DNA from 4 places in the Rhodococcus triatomae genome. Region 3 is predicted to be linked to each of the others. Evidence: predicted binding sites of a transcription regulator. Region 3 holds the regulator's gene; each other region holds the start of a gene.

Region 1 (3,642 bases), 430 kb from region 3:
GAGTAGACGTAGGTCAGCGTCGCGACAGCGGGGTTCTTGCACCCGGGGCGGCAGCATCGACGCAGAGATCTCACAGCTCGCAGCCTATCCTCACGGGCACCTTCCCACCTACTCGGACACACCGTCTGTTCGGGACTGTCGTAAGGTCTCGCCCATGCCGCGAGGAGCACGCCGACGCCCGGTCACCACCCGTTCCGCGGAGCGACGCGGGCGTGGGATCCGCGGGTCCGTGTTTCCGCCGGAAGTTCCCGCGCACCGGTCCCGGGCGGAGAAGTTCGACCAACTGGTTCTGGAAGCGTTCGCACCCATCGACGAGCGTTGGCGTGAGCGTCTGGTGAAGCTGGACATCGCCGTCGACGAGGTGCCCAAGGTGCGTGCACTCGACCCCGATTCGGTGACCTGGCCGCCCGAGGTGGTGGCCGACGGTCCGGTGCCGTTGTCGCGTCTGGTTCCGGCCGGAGTCGACCGTCACGGGGCCACGACCCGCGCCCGCATCGTCCTGTTCCGGCGGCCGCTCGAACAGCGCGCCGGCGACCCGGACGACCTCACGGACCTCGTCCACGAGGTATTGGTCCAGCAGGTCGGCACCTACCTGGGTGTCGAACCCGATGTCATCGACCCGCCTCCCGGCGACGACGAATGACCGTGCCGAACGGCATCCGAGACGACGTGCCTCGGCAAGCAGACGATCTCCGGCAAGCAGTGGACGGTCAATGGACGATCAGACGATCCCCCGCTTGAGGCGCCTGCGCTCGCGTTCGGAGAGCCCACCCCAGATGCCGAAGCGTTCGTCGTTCGACAACGCGTACTCGAGGCATTCGTCGCGCACCTCGCAACCCATGCAGATGCGCTTCGCTTCCCTCGTCGATCCCCCCTTCTCCGGAAAGAACGCTTCCGGATCGGTCTGAGCGCACAGAGCACGCTCCTGCCACTGATCCTCGATGTCCTCGAACAGTTGGTCGAAACCTTTGATCAAACTCAACGTCGGGCGTGTGCCCACCCCTTCTTCATGCACACTGACGCCGTCCGCTGCGCTTGCCTCGGAATTGGCCTGCGGTTCGTCGCCTGCTGTCTGCCAGCGAGTTACCCACTCGACGTGCTCATTGCGCATCGCTCCGCCTCCTCACCTGTAATAGCGCAGAATCCTCGGTTCACTCTCATGCCCTTCCCCGTTCGGACCCGTTCCGACCGAAGTCGAACGCGCGTTCGAAAGGAAGTCAGCAGCAAGGGATCTCGCCTCGCAACTGTGGAATGACATAGTTGTGATTAGACAGGTGCGCGCGTGTCGCGGTCAAGCGAACGGAGAAATCTCCACTACTATTTCGCGCCCCGAATCTTCACTCCGGGAGCAGCCGACACCGCCCGCGGTGCCACAGCCTAGGCTCGACGCCGTGAAGGTGACTGTATTGGTAGGCGGCGTCGGTGGGGCGCGATTCCTGCAGGGCGTGCGCGCACTACTCCCCTCTGACGACCATCGCGTCACGGCCGTGGTCAACGTCGGCGACGACGTGTGGATGCACGGCCTGCGGATCTGCCCGGACCTCGACACCTGCATGTACACCCTCGGTGGCGGCATCGACCCCGACCGCGGCTGGGGGCATGCGAACGAAAGCTGGAACGCCAAGGAGGAGCTGGCCGCGTACGGTGCCAAGCCGGACTGGTTCGGGCTCGGCGACCGAGACATCGCCACGCACCTGATCCGCAGTCAGATGCTGCGTGCGGGATACCCACTCTCCGCGGTCACCGAGGCCCTGTGCAATCGATGGCAACCCGGGGTCACCCTGCTCCCGGTCACCGACGACCGTGCCGAAACACACGTGGTGATCACCGAGCCGGACAGCGGCGAGCAGAAGGCGGTGCACTTCCAGGAGTGGTGGGTTCGCTACCGCGCGAACGTTCCGACTCACAGTTTCGCCTATGTCGGTGCAGAACAGGCGAAACCGGCGCCGGGAGTGACCGAGGCCATCGAGGAGTCCGACGTGGTGCTGCTCGCGCCGTCGAATCCGGTGGTGAGCATCGGCGCGATCCTCTCCGTGCCGGGGATTCGTGGTGCCCTGCGCACGACGGCGGCGAGGGTCGTCGGGCTCTCCCCGGTCGTCGACGGAAAGCCCCTGCGCGGCATGGCGGACGAATGCCTCGACGTGATCGGTGTCGAGACCACCGCCGAGGCCGTAGGCCGGCACTATGGCGCACGGAGCGCCACCGGGATCCTCGACGGATGGATGATCCACGACAGCGACACCGCGGACGTCCCCGGCGTGGACGTGCGCGCCGTACCGCTGCTCATGACGGACCCGCAAACCACAGCCGGGATGGTGCGCACCGCGTTCGACATCGCCGGGGTGGCGCCGTGACATCTCACAGCCCCGTGACATCCCACAACCCCGTGACATCCCACAACCCCGTGACGGACCATGCGCCCGGCGGAGGAATCGAGATCCTCCCCGTCACCGGACTTCCCGAGTTCCGCCCCGGAGACGACCTCGCCGGTGCGCTCGCCGCGGCGGCGCCGTGGCTCGAGGACGACGACGTCCTCGTCGTGACCAGCAAGGTGCTGTCCAAGGTCGAGGGCCGGCTCGTCACCGCCCCCGCCGACCCCGACGAGCGGGACGCCCTGCGGCGCAGACTCGTCGACCAGGAGGCGGTACGCGTGCTCGCCCGCAAGGGCAGAACGCTCATCACCGAGAACAAGCTCGGCGTCGTCCAGGCCGCATCGGGTGTCGACGGATCCAATGTCGACGGCGGCGAACTCGCCCTGCTGCCCACCGATCCCGACGGCGGCGCTGCGGCATTGCGCGCCGATCTACTACGGCTGCTGGGTGTTTCGGTCTCCGTCGTCGTCACCGACACGATGGGCCGGGCGTGGCGCAACGGCCAGACCGACAACGCCATCGGCGCGTCGGGGCTGCCGGTCCTGCACGGGTACGCCGGCTCGGTCGACGGTCAGGGCAACGAACTGCAGGTCACCTCCGTCGCGCTCGCCGACGAACTCGCCTCCGCCGGAGACCTCGTCAAGGGCAAGCTCGGCGGCATCCCCGTCGCGGTGGTCCGCGGACTACACCTGGCCGACGACGGCTCCAGCGGACGGGACCTACTCCGTCCCGGCGAGGACGATCTGTTCTGGCTCGGCACCGAGGAGGCGCTCGCGCGCGGCCGCTCCGAGGCCCTGCGGCTGCGGCGGTCCGTACGGGAGTTCACCGGGGAACCGGTAGTTCCCGAGTCGCTCCGCGCGGCGATCGGCGAGGCTCTCACCGCGCCGGCACCCCACCACACCCGCCCGGTCCGATTCGTCTGGCTACGGACGCCGGCCGTCCGGACGGCGTTGCTGGACGGCATGCGCGAGGCCTGGACCGCCGATCTCCGATCGGACGGCCTGGACGACGGCGCGATCACCGCCCGGGTGGCCCGCGGCGACATCCTCTATGCCGCACCGGAGGTCGTCGTCCCATTCTGTGTTCCCGACGGCGCTCACGACTATCCGGACGAGCGCAGACGCGGCGCCGAACGGACCATGTTCACCGTCGCGGTGGGTGCGGCGGTGCAGGCACTGCTCGTCGCCCTCGCGACACGTGGTCTCGGAAGCTGCTGGATCGGTTCCACGATTTTCGCCCCCGACACCGTCCGTGAGGTCCTCGGGGTGCC
Region 2 (3,642 bases), 2.2 Mb from region 3:
CGACGTACACACCTACCGGGCGAGGTCGGTGACGGTGGAGTCCCCCGGAATCACCGCGTACGCCGACGGCGAGTATGCGAGCGACTTGCCCGTCACCGTCAGTGCCGTGCCGAACGCTCTGCGAATCCTGGTCCCGAAGGAGTAAGCACTTCGGGCACTGGCACTGCTCTTCACAGGCACTGCTCTTGACAGACACTGTTCTTCAAGGGCACTGCTCTTCACAGGCACTGCCCCACGCGCGCACGACTGCCGGCCCGGCGCCTTCTCTGCGCCGGGCCCGGGAGCCTCGTGCCATTGTCGAAGATGTAGTCAGAACGCGAGTTTGGGCACAGTGTCCCTGTTCCGTGCATGCTCCCGATCCCGGGTATATCTGTGCCGCGACGTTCCGCATCCCGGATTGCGTCGGCTTCCGGGAATCGGTTCTCGTGCCGGGTCGACGCTCGTCGGTGGGGTGAACACCGGGTGCCTGGTCTTGCCGATCGTCACTTCCCAGTCGGTGGTGTGGAGTAGCCGGTGGTGGGTGCCGCAGAGCAACACGAGGTTGTCGAGGTCGGTGGGTCCGCCGTCCGCCCAATGCGTGATGTGGTGGCCCTCGCACCAGGCTGCGGTGGCTCCGCAGCCCGGGAAGGCGCAGCCACCGTCTCGGGCGGCGAGCGCTGTGCGTTGGGCCCTGGTGACGGTGCGGTGGGTGCGTCCCACACTCAACGGGGCACCGTGCTGGTCGAGGACGATCGCGGTCACCTGTGCGTCACACCCCAACAAGCGTGCGGTGTTGACCATGAGGGGTCCCATCCACGGCGACCACGCGATACCCCGCCGATCCGCGAGATCAGTCAGGTCGTCCGTGTCATCCGAGCCGTCCGTGCTGTCCGAGCCGTACGAGCCGTTCGCGTTGTCCGGGTGGTGGGGGTCCTGCGGGGGCCGCGTGTTCGCCGTGGCACCCGCGCCGGCATGTCGGCGGGCATATTCTTCCCGCCGATCCTGGCCCAGATCCCGCGCATGCACGTGCACCGACAGATGCGGACGCTCCCCACCCTCGACCCCCAGATCACCGAACGCGAGCAGCATCGACAACAACTGGGCGAGCCCGTCCGCGCGGCGTCGGGACGGCGTGCGCGGGTCACGTGTCCCGTCCGCTGCCGGGTGTGGTGCCGAGTATTTCGACAGGGCGGTCAGCAGCATCTCCCCGGTCACCGCGTCCACGTCACCACGAATCGCGACCCGACCATTCAACGTCTTCGACACGTACAGCTCGTTACGGTCGGTGTCCTCCGACGCGGGCTGGTCATCGGATTCGAAGATCGCCTCCAACTTCGCCATCGCCGCCCGGACTCCGTCGGTACGCGCCAACGGCCCGTCCGCCGCCGCCAGCAACGCCGCCACACACCCCGGTAGTGCCTCCGCGGGCATCCCTTTCGGGGGCTTCGTGCAGAACCGGACGATCAGCAACGCATGCTCGAACGCGATCCGCCCCGCATCGAACGCCTCCGCCACCGCGGGATGCTCGGCCAACCCGGCACCGAGTTCCACGATCCGCCCCGCCGCACCCGGCGACACCACCGTCACCGACGACAACCACCCCTTCGTCGACGCGAACCCGTGATCCTCCCGCGTACACCGGCGCTCGACCTCGGCGACCACAGCCACCCGCTGCGCCTCCCACACCGCGATCCGGGCGCTCAACGCGACAGCGTCACACAACAACTCACGACTGGTCCGCTCCCGGAAACGATCCCCCTGATACCCCATACACGAACATTACCTCGAAAGAATGTTCGAAGCAAGACCTCGCATGCGTTGAACTTTCCGATCGCTGAGCTCAGGGCTCGACGATGCCGGGGTCACCGAAAGTGATGACAGAGGATACCGACTACCCTTGCTGCTCATAGCATTTCGCCCGGATTCGCCTACTTGCGCGCGAACTCGGACAGGTCGATTCGTGTTCCGCGGCCAGTGCTCGGAGCTTCTCCACATCGTCGAGTTGGATGCAGACACACGAACGAGACCGAGTGCAGCGGAGAGGCGTTTGACGTCGAGGCATTCGTGGCTGACCGATGCGAGGCCGTGCGCCATCGTCTCGCGGTCCTCGACGACGCCGGCGAAGTGATCATCGAGGATCATTCCCGGCGTGAACCACCTCGTCCACCCGCCGCGTCAGGACGAGCGGCCCCTCCTCGGTGACGGCAACGGTGTGCTCGGAGTGGGTCGTACGCGAACCGTCCGCAGATCGGATGGTCCAGCCGTCCGGGTCGTAGACGATGCGGTCCGTCGTCGCGGCGAACCACGGCTCGAGCGCGAGGGTCGTGCCCGGACGAAGCACCATTCCCCTGCCCGCCCTGCCACTGTTGGACACGTGCGGATCCTCGTGCATCGTCCGTCCCAGGCCGTGCCCCCCGAACTGCGTGTTGACGGGATACCCGTACTCGGCGGCGACGGCGCCGATCGCGGCGGAGACATCCCCCAGACGCGAGCCGGATTGCGCCGCTTCGATTCCGGCTTCCAACGCCTCCTCGCTCGCACGAATCAGGCGTAGGTCCTCCTCCCGCGCCGTGCCGACGACGATCGTTCGCGCAGAATCGGCGACCCACCCGTCGACCGAGACCGCGAAATCCATGGTGAGAACATCGCCGTCGCTGAGGACGTAGTCGAATGGAAGTCCATGCAGGACTGCATCGTTGACGGAGAGACAGATCATGTTCCGGAACGGACCCTTGCCGAACGACGGCTCGTAGTCCCAGTAGCAGGACGTCGCGCCTCGTCGGGCGACCAGGTCGCGGGCACGGTGTTCCAGATCGAGGAGATTGACGCCGACGTCGGCGCGCTCGCCCAGATCGGTGAGGACGTCCGCGACGAAGCGCCCGGTGACACGCATTCGCTCGATCTCGGCAGGGGATTTCAACTCGATCACGGACACTCCATTCGCGGGCGACTACCTCGATCCGGTATTTCTATACCAGCGTACGCATGACGGTATAGAAATACCAAGCTACGATGGGCGTCATGGTCCGTCACCCGCTCACTTCCGCCCAGATCGCTGCAGGCAAGAGGCTCGGAGCGCTGTTGCGTCAGGCGCGCGGCCCCCGCACGCTGGACGACGTGGCCGGGCAGGCGGGGATCTCTCCGGAGACGTTGCGCAAGATCGAGACCGGTCGGCTGCCCTCGCCCGCCTTCGGCACCGTGGTCGGCCTCGGTGCGGCCCTCGACGTCCCGCTCCAGGCGCTCGCCGACGCGTGGCGCGACGCGGACGCTCTCGACACCATCTCCTGACTCACGGAGCGATCCTCACTCGTCGGGCTCGCCGTTCGTCCGGCCCCGCCCCCGCCGCAGCAGCGAGTTCGCCCGACCCACCAAACCCTGCAGCGGCGGACTCGCCCGCACCAGCGCGGGCGGCAACTGCCCGGCCAGATCGAGCAGCGCACCCACCTGCGACTTCTCCAGCAACCCCGCTCCGAATCGCTCGACCAGGGCCGCCGCGCGCTGTTGTTCTCCGGCAGCGAGCGCCTGCGCCACCGCATCGGCGGGATATCCGTGCTCGGCGAACCACTCCGAGGCATGCTCGTGCAGTTCGGTCACCTGCTCCGGGTGGTCACGGGCGAGCCGGAGACGCAGGTACTCCCGGAACATGGGGTGGTATCGAAACCA
Region 3 (3,642 bases):
CGCAAGTTTCTGGACCAGCATGTCGCCCCGAACCATGCGAAGTGGGAAGAACAGAACATCGTCGACCGCAGCGTGTGGGTCGAGGCCGGCAAGCAGGGCTTCCTCGGCACCGCGGTCCCCGAGGAGTACGGCGGCGGGGGAGTCGTCGACTTCCGCTACAACGCGATCGTCACCGAGGAGACCACCCGCGGCGGCTACAGCGGGATCGGATTCACGCTCCACAACGACGTGGTCGCCCCGTATCTGCTCGAGCTCGCGAACGAGGAGCAGAAGCAGCGTTGGCTCCCCGGGTTCGCGTCCGGCGAGATCATCACCGCCATCGCGATGACCGAGCCCGGCACCGGTTCCGACCTGCAGGGCATCAAGACCCGCGCGGTGCGGGACGGGGATCACTGGATCCTCAACGGGTCGAAGACGTTCATCACCAACGGCATCAACGCGGACCTGGTGATCGTCGTCGCGCAGACGGATCCCGACAAGGGAGCCCAGGGATTCAGCCTCCTCGTCGTCGAGCGCGGTATGGAGGGCTTCGAGCGGGGCCGCAATCTCGACAAGATCGGGATGAAGGCCCAGGACACGGCCGAACTCAGCTTCACCGACGTGCGGGTGCCCGCGGCCAATCTTCTCGGCCAGGAGGGCATGGGCTTCCTCTACCTGATGAAGAACCTCCCCCAGGAGCGCCTGTCCATCGCCGTCGTCGCGGTGGCCGCGATGGAGACGGTTCTCGAGCAGACGATTCAGTACTGCCGAGACCGCAAGGCATTCGGAAAGTCCATCGGGAAGTTCCAGAACACCCGGTTCGAACTGGCGGGACTGGCCACCGAGACCGAGATCGCACGCGTCTTCGTCGACAAGTCGATCGAGCTGCTCAACGAGGGCAAGCTCACCGTCCAGGAAGCCGCGATGGCCAAGTGGTGGACGACGGAGAAGCAGGTCGAGCTCATCGATCGCTGCCTGCAGCTGCACGGTGGCTACGGCTACATGAAGGAGTACCCCGTCGCGAAGGCGTACATGGACTCGCGAGTGCAGACGATCTACGGGGGCACCACGGAGATCATGAAGGAGATCGTCGGCCGCGGGCTGAATCTCTGACACCGCGCGATCTCCGAACACCGCACGACCGGCAGACGAACGAGGGGCACGGCGACCGCCGTGCCCCTCGTTCGTGTCCGTGCGGCCCGTTGCCGGATGCCGGCCGCCGTCAGATCTTGCGCATCACCGTGACGACCTTGCCGAGAATGGTCGCGTCGTTGCCGGGAATCGGCTCGAAGTGCGGATTGTGCGGCATGAGCCAGACCTGCCTGCCCGAGCGCTTGAAGGTCTTCACGGTGGCTTCACCGTCGATCATGGCGGCCACGATGTCCCCGTTGTCGGCGACGTTCTGCTGCCGCACGACCACCCAGTCGCCGTCGCAGATCGCGGCGTCGATCATCGATTCACCGACGACCCGGAGCAGGAACAGCGAACCCTGCCCGACCAACTCGCGTGGGAGGGGGAAGACATCCTCGATGGACTCCTCGGCGAGAATCGGCCCACCCGCGGCGATCCGACCGAGGACCGGCACGAAGGTCGGTTCGGGGTGGGTGCCGGAGAGATCGGCAGCGGTACCTGCCGCCGGCCGCTGTGGGGCGCGATCGGTGGTGTCGTCGAGGCCACGCACATCGACGGCTCGGGGGCGATTGGGGTCGCGGCGGAGGAATCCCTTGCGTTCGAGCGTCCGGAGCTGGTGCGCCACAGACGAAGTCGAGGTCAATCCGACGGCGTCCCCGATCTCCCTGATGCTCGGCGGATAGCCGCGCTCCTGTACCGACTCACGGATGACTTCGAGGACGCGCCGCTGCCGTTCGGTGAGCGTCGCCGTGGTGGGGCGGCCGCTCGAGCTGTCGTCCTTCATGGTGGAAGCCTCCGTGTCGTCCCTCCCGCCGGCGTGACTCGTGGGAGAGAATAGGATTCGAGTGTCGATATGACATGAATGTAGCCGGATTCCTTCGCAGTATCAAACACTTGTTCGACCGTCGTGTCGCGTGGCGGGGATGCTTCGACGACCCGACCGCGCACCGTCCCGTGGGTACTGTCGGCGCATGGACGAATCTCCGGAACCGCTCTCTCACAAGGCGCGCATGCTGGCCGGCGAGCTCTATCGCGACGACGATGTCGAACTGGTGTCCGAGCGGCGTGCCTGTCGACGCCTCCTCGACGAGTTCAACGGGGCCGCTGCGGACGAGGACGAGCGCAGGCGCGCTGTTCTCGAGCGGCTGCTCGGCGCGCTCGGTGCCGACTCGTGGATCATGCCGCGCTTCGCGTGCGATTACGGCGGCAACATTCGCATCGGAGCGAATACCTTTCTCAACTACGACGCGATCCTGTTGGACTGTGCCCCGATCGTCATCGGTGACGACGTGTCGATCGGGCCGCGCGTGCAACTTCTCACCGCGTTGCACCCGATCGACGATCACGAGGCGCGGCGGACGCGATGGGAGAGTGCGGCACCCGTGACGATCGGGAACAACGTGTGGCTGGGCGCGGGCGTGATCGTCTGTCCGGGCGTGAGCATCGGGGACGACGCCGTGGTGGGTGCCGGAAGCGTCGTGACCAGGGATGTTCCGGACCGGGTGCTCGCGGTGGGGAATCCGTGCCGGACCGTCCGAGCCCTGTGAGGGACCTCATTCCTTCGAACGGGTGAGCGAGGAAATCGCTCGGAATGCGCGACATTGTCGGTCGACCGTGGTAGAAATCGAACATGCGTTCCACGAACGCGTGTTCGATTCGTGAGCGGCCCGAGCGAGAAGGTGCGGACCGCCGGCAGCGGAGGTAAGCCATGAGCAACGCAGTTCTGCAGCGGAGAGAGGCTCTACACCGGAGTGGGACTCGTCCGGCGCGGGCGGGCCGCGACAGGTCTCGCCCCGCCACCGGCCGGGTGCAATACGGGCACGCCAGGTGGGTGTCCGACGCCCCGCACGGGGAAATCGCGGACATCGGGTGGCGCACCTTCTTCGCGGGTGCGGCGGCCACGGCGCTCGTCGTGCTCGGTCTGGTCGGCATCGCGGGTGTGGTGGCGAACCCCGCGGTCCCGGTGGCGCCGGGAGGGCCGGGAACGCCCGCCGGGACGGTGTCGGTCGAGGTGGCGGCCGGAGAGTCGCTGGCGGAGGTGGCGGCGCGGGCGGTGCCCGGCGTCCCGGTCGATCGTGCGGTGCGGCAGATCCGCGATCTCAATGCGTTGCCCGTCGGTGCTCCCGCTCCCGGCGCGGAGTTGCTGGTGCCGGCGCCCAATCGTTGACGTGCGCTGAATGAGACCGGGATCGAAGGGGCAGGTAGGCTCGACGACTGTCAGCCATACCACCTCGAGTGGTCGCGTCGGTTCGGTGCGTCCGCGATGTGAATCAGTCCTCGCCGGTTCGCTCTCGGACGGAGCCGGGGGTTGCGGCCACGACGGCCTCGACGAAGGACAGACGATGCATTGCCCGTACTGCCGACACCCGGATTCGCGCGTGGTCGATTCTCGCGAGGTGGACGACGGGCAGGCAATTCGTCGGCGCCGGTCCTGCCCCGAGTGCGGTCGCCGGTTCAGCACGGTCGAAACCGCGGTGCTGTCGGTCGTCAAGCGCAGCGGAGTCACCGAGCCGTTCAGCCGGGAGAAGGTCA
Region 4 (3,642 bases), 560 kb from region 3:
GAGTGGGTGGGGCCGCGACGTGCTCGACGGAGCCGCACTCGGTGCGGACCTCGCGGCTGAACTGTCCGCCCGTGCCGACGCGGCCGGGATCCGGTTGCTGTTCATCCGGCGTGCCGGCCGGGTCGAGTACACGCGTGCGCGGCGCACGGTACTGCTCGCGAACACCGAGCCGGGAACGTCCTGGTGTGAACGACTCGAGATCGGCCACCTGGCCGACCTGCTGGACCTTCCACTCGACCGGATGAGCGGTCCGGCACCCGGGATCGGTGCGTTGCAGACGACGCCCGTCGCGTTGGTGTGTGCGCACGGTAAACGCGACCGCTGCTGCGCCGTCCTCGGCCGGCCGGTCGCTGCCGCCCTCGCCGGGGAGTTCGGGGACGCGGTCTGGGAGTGCTCGCACACCGGAGGACACCGGTTCGCTCCGTCGATGATCGTGCTGCCGACCGGATACACCTACGGCCGGCTCGCGCCCGCGGCGAGTCTCGACGTGCTGCGGTGGGCTGCGCGTGGCGCCGTGTATCCGGAGGGTCTGCGTGGACGCAGTACCTGGCCCGCCGCCGGGCAGGTCGCCGAGATCGCAGTGCGCGGGAGGGAATCCGCAGATGCGGAGGAGCTCACGGTGCGCGGTACCACCGTCTTCCACGCGGACGGCAGGTCCTGGGACGTGAACATGGTCGATCAGGTACTCGAGCCACGGCCCGCGAGCTGCGGCGCGGCGTCGAAACCGGTCACGGCGTTGGTCGCCGTCGACGTCCGGACTGCTTCGACGGTCGGCGTTACGGCCCCTCGACGAGACGCTCCAGGTTCCGTTGCCGACGAGTGAGCAACTCGATCTGTTCCCGGACCTCTCGGATCTCGCGGCGAAGCAGATCGTCTACCTCGGAGCAGAGTTCGATGCTCGGATCGTCACCGTGGACACACGGAAGAAGTGACCGGATGGACTCGGTGTTCAGGCCCGCATCGAGAAGGAGCCGGATTCGGTGCACGACCTCCGTCGCGTCCTCGGCGTAGTCGCGGTAGCCGTTCGGCTGACGGCTCGCGTCCAGTAGACCCTGCTGTTCGTAGTAGCGGAGCAGCCGCGGTGAGGTGCCGGTCTTTCGTGCGAGTTCGCCGATGAGCATGTATTCCCCTGGTGGTGACGAAGCTCGACGTCCGTCGATCCGCCGTCGGGCTTGACCTTGACACCGATGTCACGGCCTACGTTCGATCCTATGAGTGCAGCGAACATCGTGACAGGTGCAACCGACTCCCTACTGGATTCCGTACTGACAGACGGACGGCCGACGGATCTCGACACACTCGGTGTGGTCGCGTTCGGTGGCTTCGCCCACTTCACGGCGATGCAGGTCCGGGACGGCGCCGTACGAGGGCTCGATCTCCACGTGGATCGGGTCGTCGATGCGTCTCGGCGACTGTTCGGTGCCGAGCTCGCCCCGGAACGGGTTCGCTCCGATCTGCGGGCCGCCCTGGCCTCGGCTCCGCCGGACCTGTCGTTGACGATGACGGTCTTCGACTCTCACCGTGAGTTCACCAACGAGCCGGTCGAGCCACTGCTGAGGACGATGGTCCGGACGGGGCCGCCCTCGTCCGGACCGGAGGGCCCGCTCGCTCTCGGGATCTTCGAGCACGAGAGGTTCATGCCCGAGATCAAGCAGGTCGGGGAGGGCGCCAAGACCTACTTCATGCGCCGTGCCCGGGACGAGGGGTTCGACGATGCGGCGTTCGTCGATCGTGAAGGACGCGTGAGCGAGGCTTCCATCTGGAACCTCGCGTTCTGGGACGGTGAGGCGGTGGTGTGGCCGCGTGCCGAGATCCTCACCGGAACCAGGATGGGCATCCTGCAACGCCGACTCGAGTCCGTGGGAATCGAGCAGCGTACCGAAACTGTTCGTGTGCAGGAACTTTCCACATATCAAGGTGCCGCGGTGATCAACTCCTGGACGGCCGGAATCGAGGTCCGGCAAATCGGCGAGACGCCGTTCGCCGGATCCTCCGCGCTGGTGAAGGTGCTGCGCGACGCGTACGAGAACGAGCCCCCGGTGCAACCGTGAGGGAGGCCGTCCGCGGTGTACAGGCGCGTCGCTACGGGTTCGAGCGGACCTTGATTCGAACATTCTTTCGAGGTAATGTGCGTGCATGGGGTATCAGGGGGATCGTTTCCGGAAACGGACCAGTCGTGAGTTGTTGTGTGACGCTGTCGCGTTGAGCGCGAAGATCGCGGTGTGGGAGGCGCAGCGGGTGGCTGTGGTCGCCGAGGTCGAGCGCCGGTGTACGCGGGTGGATCATGGTTTCGCGTCGACGAAGGGGTGGTTGTCGTCGGTGACGGTGGTGTCGCCGGGTGCGGCGGGGCGGATCGTGGAACTCGGTGCCGGGTTGGCCGAGCATCCCGCGGTGGCGGAGGCGTTCGATGCAGGTCGGATCGCGTTCGAGCATGCGTTGCTGATCGTCCGGTTCTGCACGGAGCCCCCGAAGGGCATGCCTGCGGAGGCGTTGCCGGGGTGTGTGGCGGCGTTGCTGGCGGCGGCGGACGGGCCGTTGGCGCGTACCGACGGGGTGCGGGCGGCGGTTGCGAAGTTGGAGGCGATCTTCGAATCCGATGACCAGCCCGCGTCGGAGGACACCGACCGTAACGAGCTGTATGTGTCGAAGACGTTGAATGGTCGGGTCGCGATTCGTGGTGACGTGGACGCGGTCACGGGGGAGATGCTGTTGACCGCCCTGTCGAAATTCTCGGCGCCGCACCCGGCAGCGGACGGGACACGTGACCCGCGCACACCGTCCCGACGCCGCGCGGACGGGCTCGCCCAGTTGTTGTCGATGCTGCTCGCGTTCGGCGAGTTGGGGGTCGAGGGTGGGGAGCGTCCGCATCTGTCGGTGCACGTGCATGCGCGGGATCTGGGCCAGGACCGGCGCGAGGAGTATGCCCGCAGAACACGGCCGGCCGACAACACAGATGCGCACCCCGCCGATCCTGGTGATCCTGCTGATGTCGCTGACCTCTCTGGTCTTGCCGATGTGCGGGGTATCGCGTGGTCGCCGTGGATGGGACCATTGACCATCAACACCGCCCGCTTGTTGGGGTGTGACGCGCAGGTGACGGCGATCGTGCTCGATGAGCACGGTGCCCCGTTGAGTGTGGGACGTACCCACCGCACTGTCACCAGGGCCCAGCGCACAGCGCTCGCCGCCCGCGACGGTGGCTGCGCGTTCCCGGGCTGCGGAGCCACCGCCGCCTGGTGCGAGGGCCACCACATCAGGCATTGGGCGGACGGCGGACCCACCGACCTCGACAACCTCGTGTTGCTCTGCGGCACCCACCACCGGCTACTGCACACCACGGACTGGGAAGTGGCGATCGGCAAGACCAGGCACCCGGTGTTCACCCCACCGGCGAGCGTCGACCCGGCTCGGGAAGCGATAGCCGTCCGCACCTCAGCCGCAGGTCGACGAAAACCGCATGGTCGCAGAGGCGCATGCCGCAACGACAACGCGAGACCCCGGCTCCGCCCGGTGTGAGCGGGCGACTGCCGGGGCAATCACCGCTCGAGAAATCACCGCCGGAGGTGTTGCGGAACATCCTCTCTCAGGTCACCAGTGTGTTCCCGGAACCAACCTGGCGAGGCGGCGTGCCACCTTGCCGAC

What was found. The regulator LexA, encoded in region 3, represses DNA repair genes until DNA is damaged. The targets are predictions, from matches to a motif close to CGAACANNTGTTCG.
Region 1: the regulator LexA is predicted to act here: its motif matches at 1,196-1,209, upstream of cofD (2-phospho-L-lactate transferase).
Region 2: the regulator LexA is predicted to act here: its motif matches at 1,765-1,778, upstream of G4H71_RS09395 (HNH endonuclease signature motif containing protein).
Region 4: the regulator LexA is predicted to act here: its motif matches at 2,108-2,121, upstream of G4H71_RS17195 (HNH endonuclease signature motif containing protein).

What each region holds. Positions count from the first base shown of each region.
Region 1 covers NZ_CP048814.1:3,731,489-3,735,130, reverse strand. The annotation lists gene G4H71_RS17785 (DUF3499 domain-containing protein) at 1-74, opposite strand, end outside; gene G4H71_RS17780 (metallopeptidase family protein) at 155-643, shown strand; gene G4H71_RS17775 (WhiB family transcriptional regulator) at 722-982, opposite strand; gene cofD (2-phospho-L-lactate transferase) at 1,392-2,354, shown strand; gene G4H71_RS17770 (coenzyme F420-0:L-glutamate ligase) at 2,405-3,642, shown strand, end outside.
Region 2 covers NZ_CP048814.1:1,998,400-2,002,041, forward strand. The annotation lists gene G4H71_RS09390 (diacylglycerol kinase) at 1-145, shown strand, start outside; gene G4H71_RS09395 (HNH endonuclease signature motif containing protein) at 310-1,749, opposite strand; gene map (type I methionyl aminopeptidase) at 2,108-2,908, opposite strand; gene G4H71_RS09405 (helix-turn-helix domain-containing protein) at 3,001-3,267, shown strand; gene G4H71_RS09410 (serine/threonine-protein kinase) at 3,283-3,642, opposite strand, start outside.
Region 3 covers NZ_CP048814.1:4,164,292-4,167,933, forward strand. The annotation lists gene G4H71_RS19805 (acyl-CoA dehydrogenase family protein) at 1-1,092, shown strand, start outside; gene lexA (transcriptional repressor LexA) at 1,202-1,894, opposite strand; gene G4H71_RS19815 (sugar O-acetyltransferase) at 2,082-2,657, shown strand; gene G4H71_RS19820 (hypothetical protein) at 2,819-3,277, shown strand; gene nrdR (transcriptional regulator NrdR) at 3,453-3,642, shown strand, end outside.
Region 4 covers NZ_CP048814.1:3,605,608-3,609,249, forward strand. The annotation lists gene G4H71_RS17180 (ferredoxin family protein) at 1-823, shown strand, start outside; gene G4H71_RS17185 (MerR family transcriptional regulator) at 777-1,121, opposite strand; gene G4H71_RS17190 (aminotransferase class IV family protein) at 1,212-2,051, shown strand; gene G4H71_RS17195 (HNH endonuclease signature motif containing protein) at 2,203-3,516, shown strand; gene G4H71_RS17200 (SDR family oxidoreductase) at 3,589-3,642, opposite strand, start outside.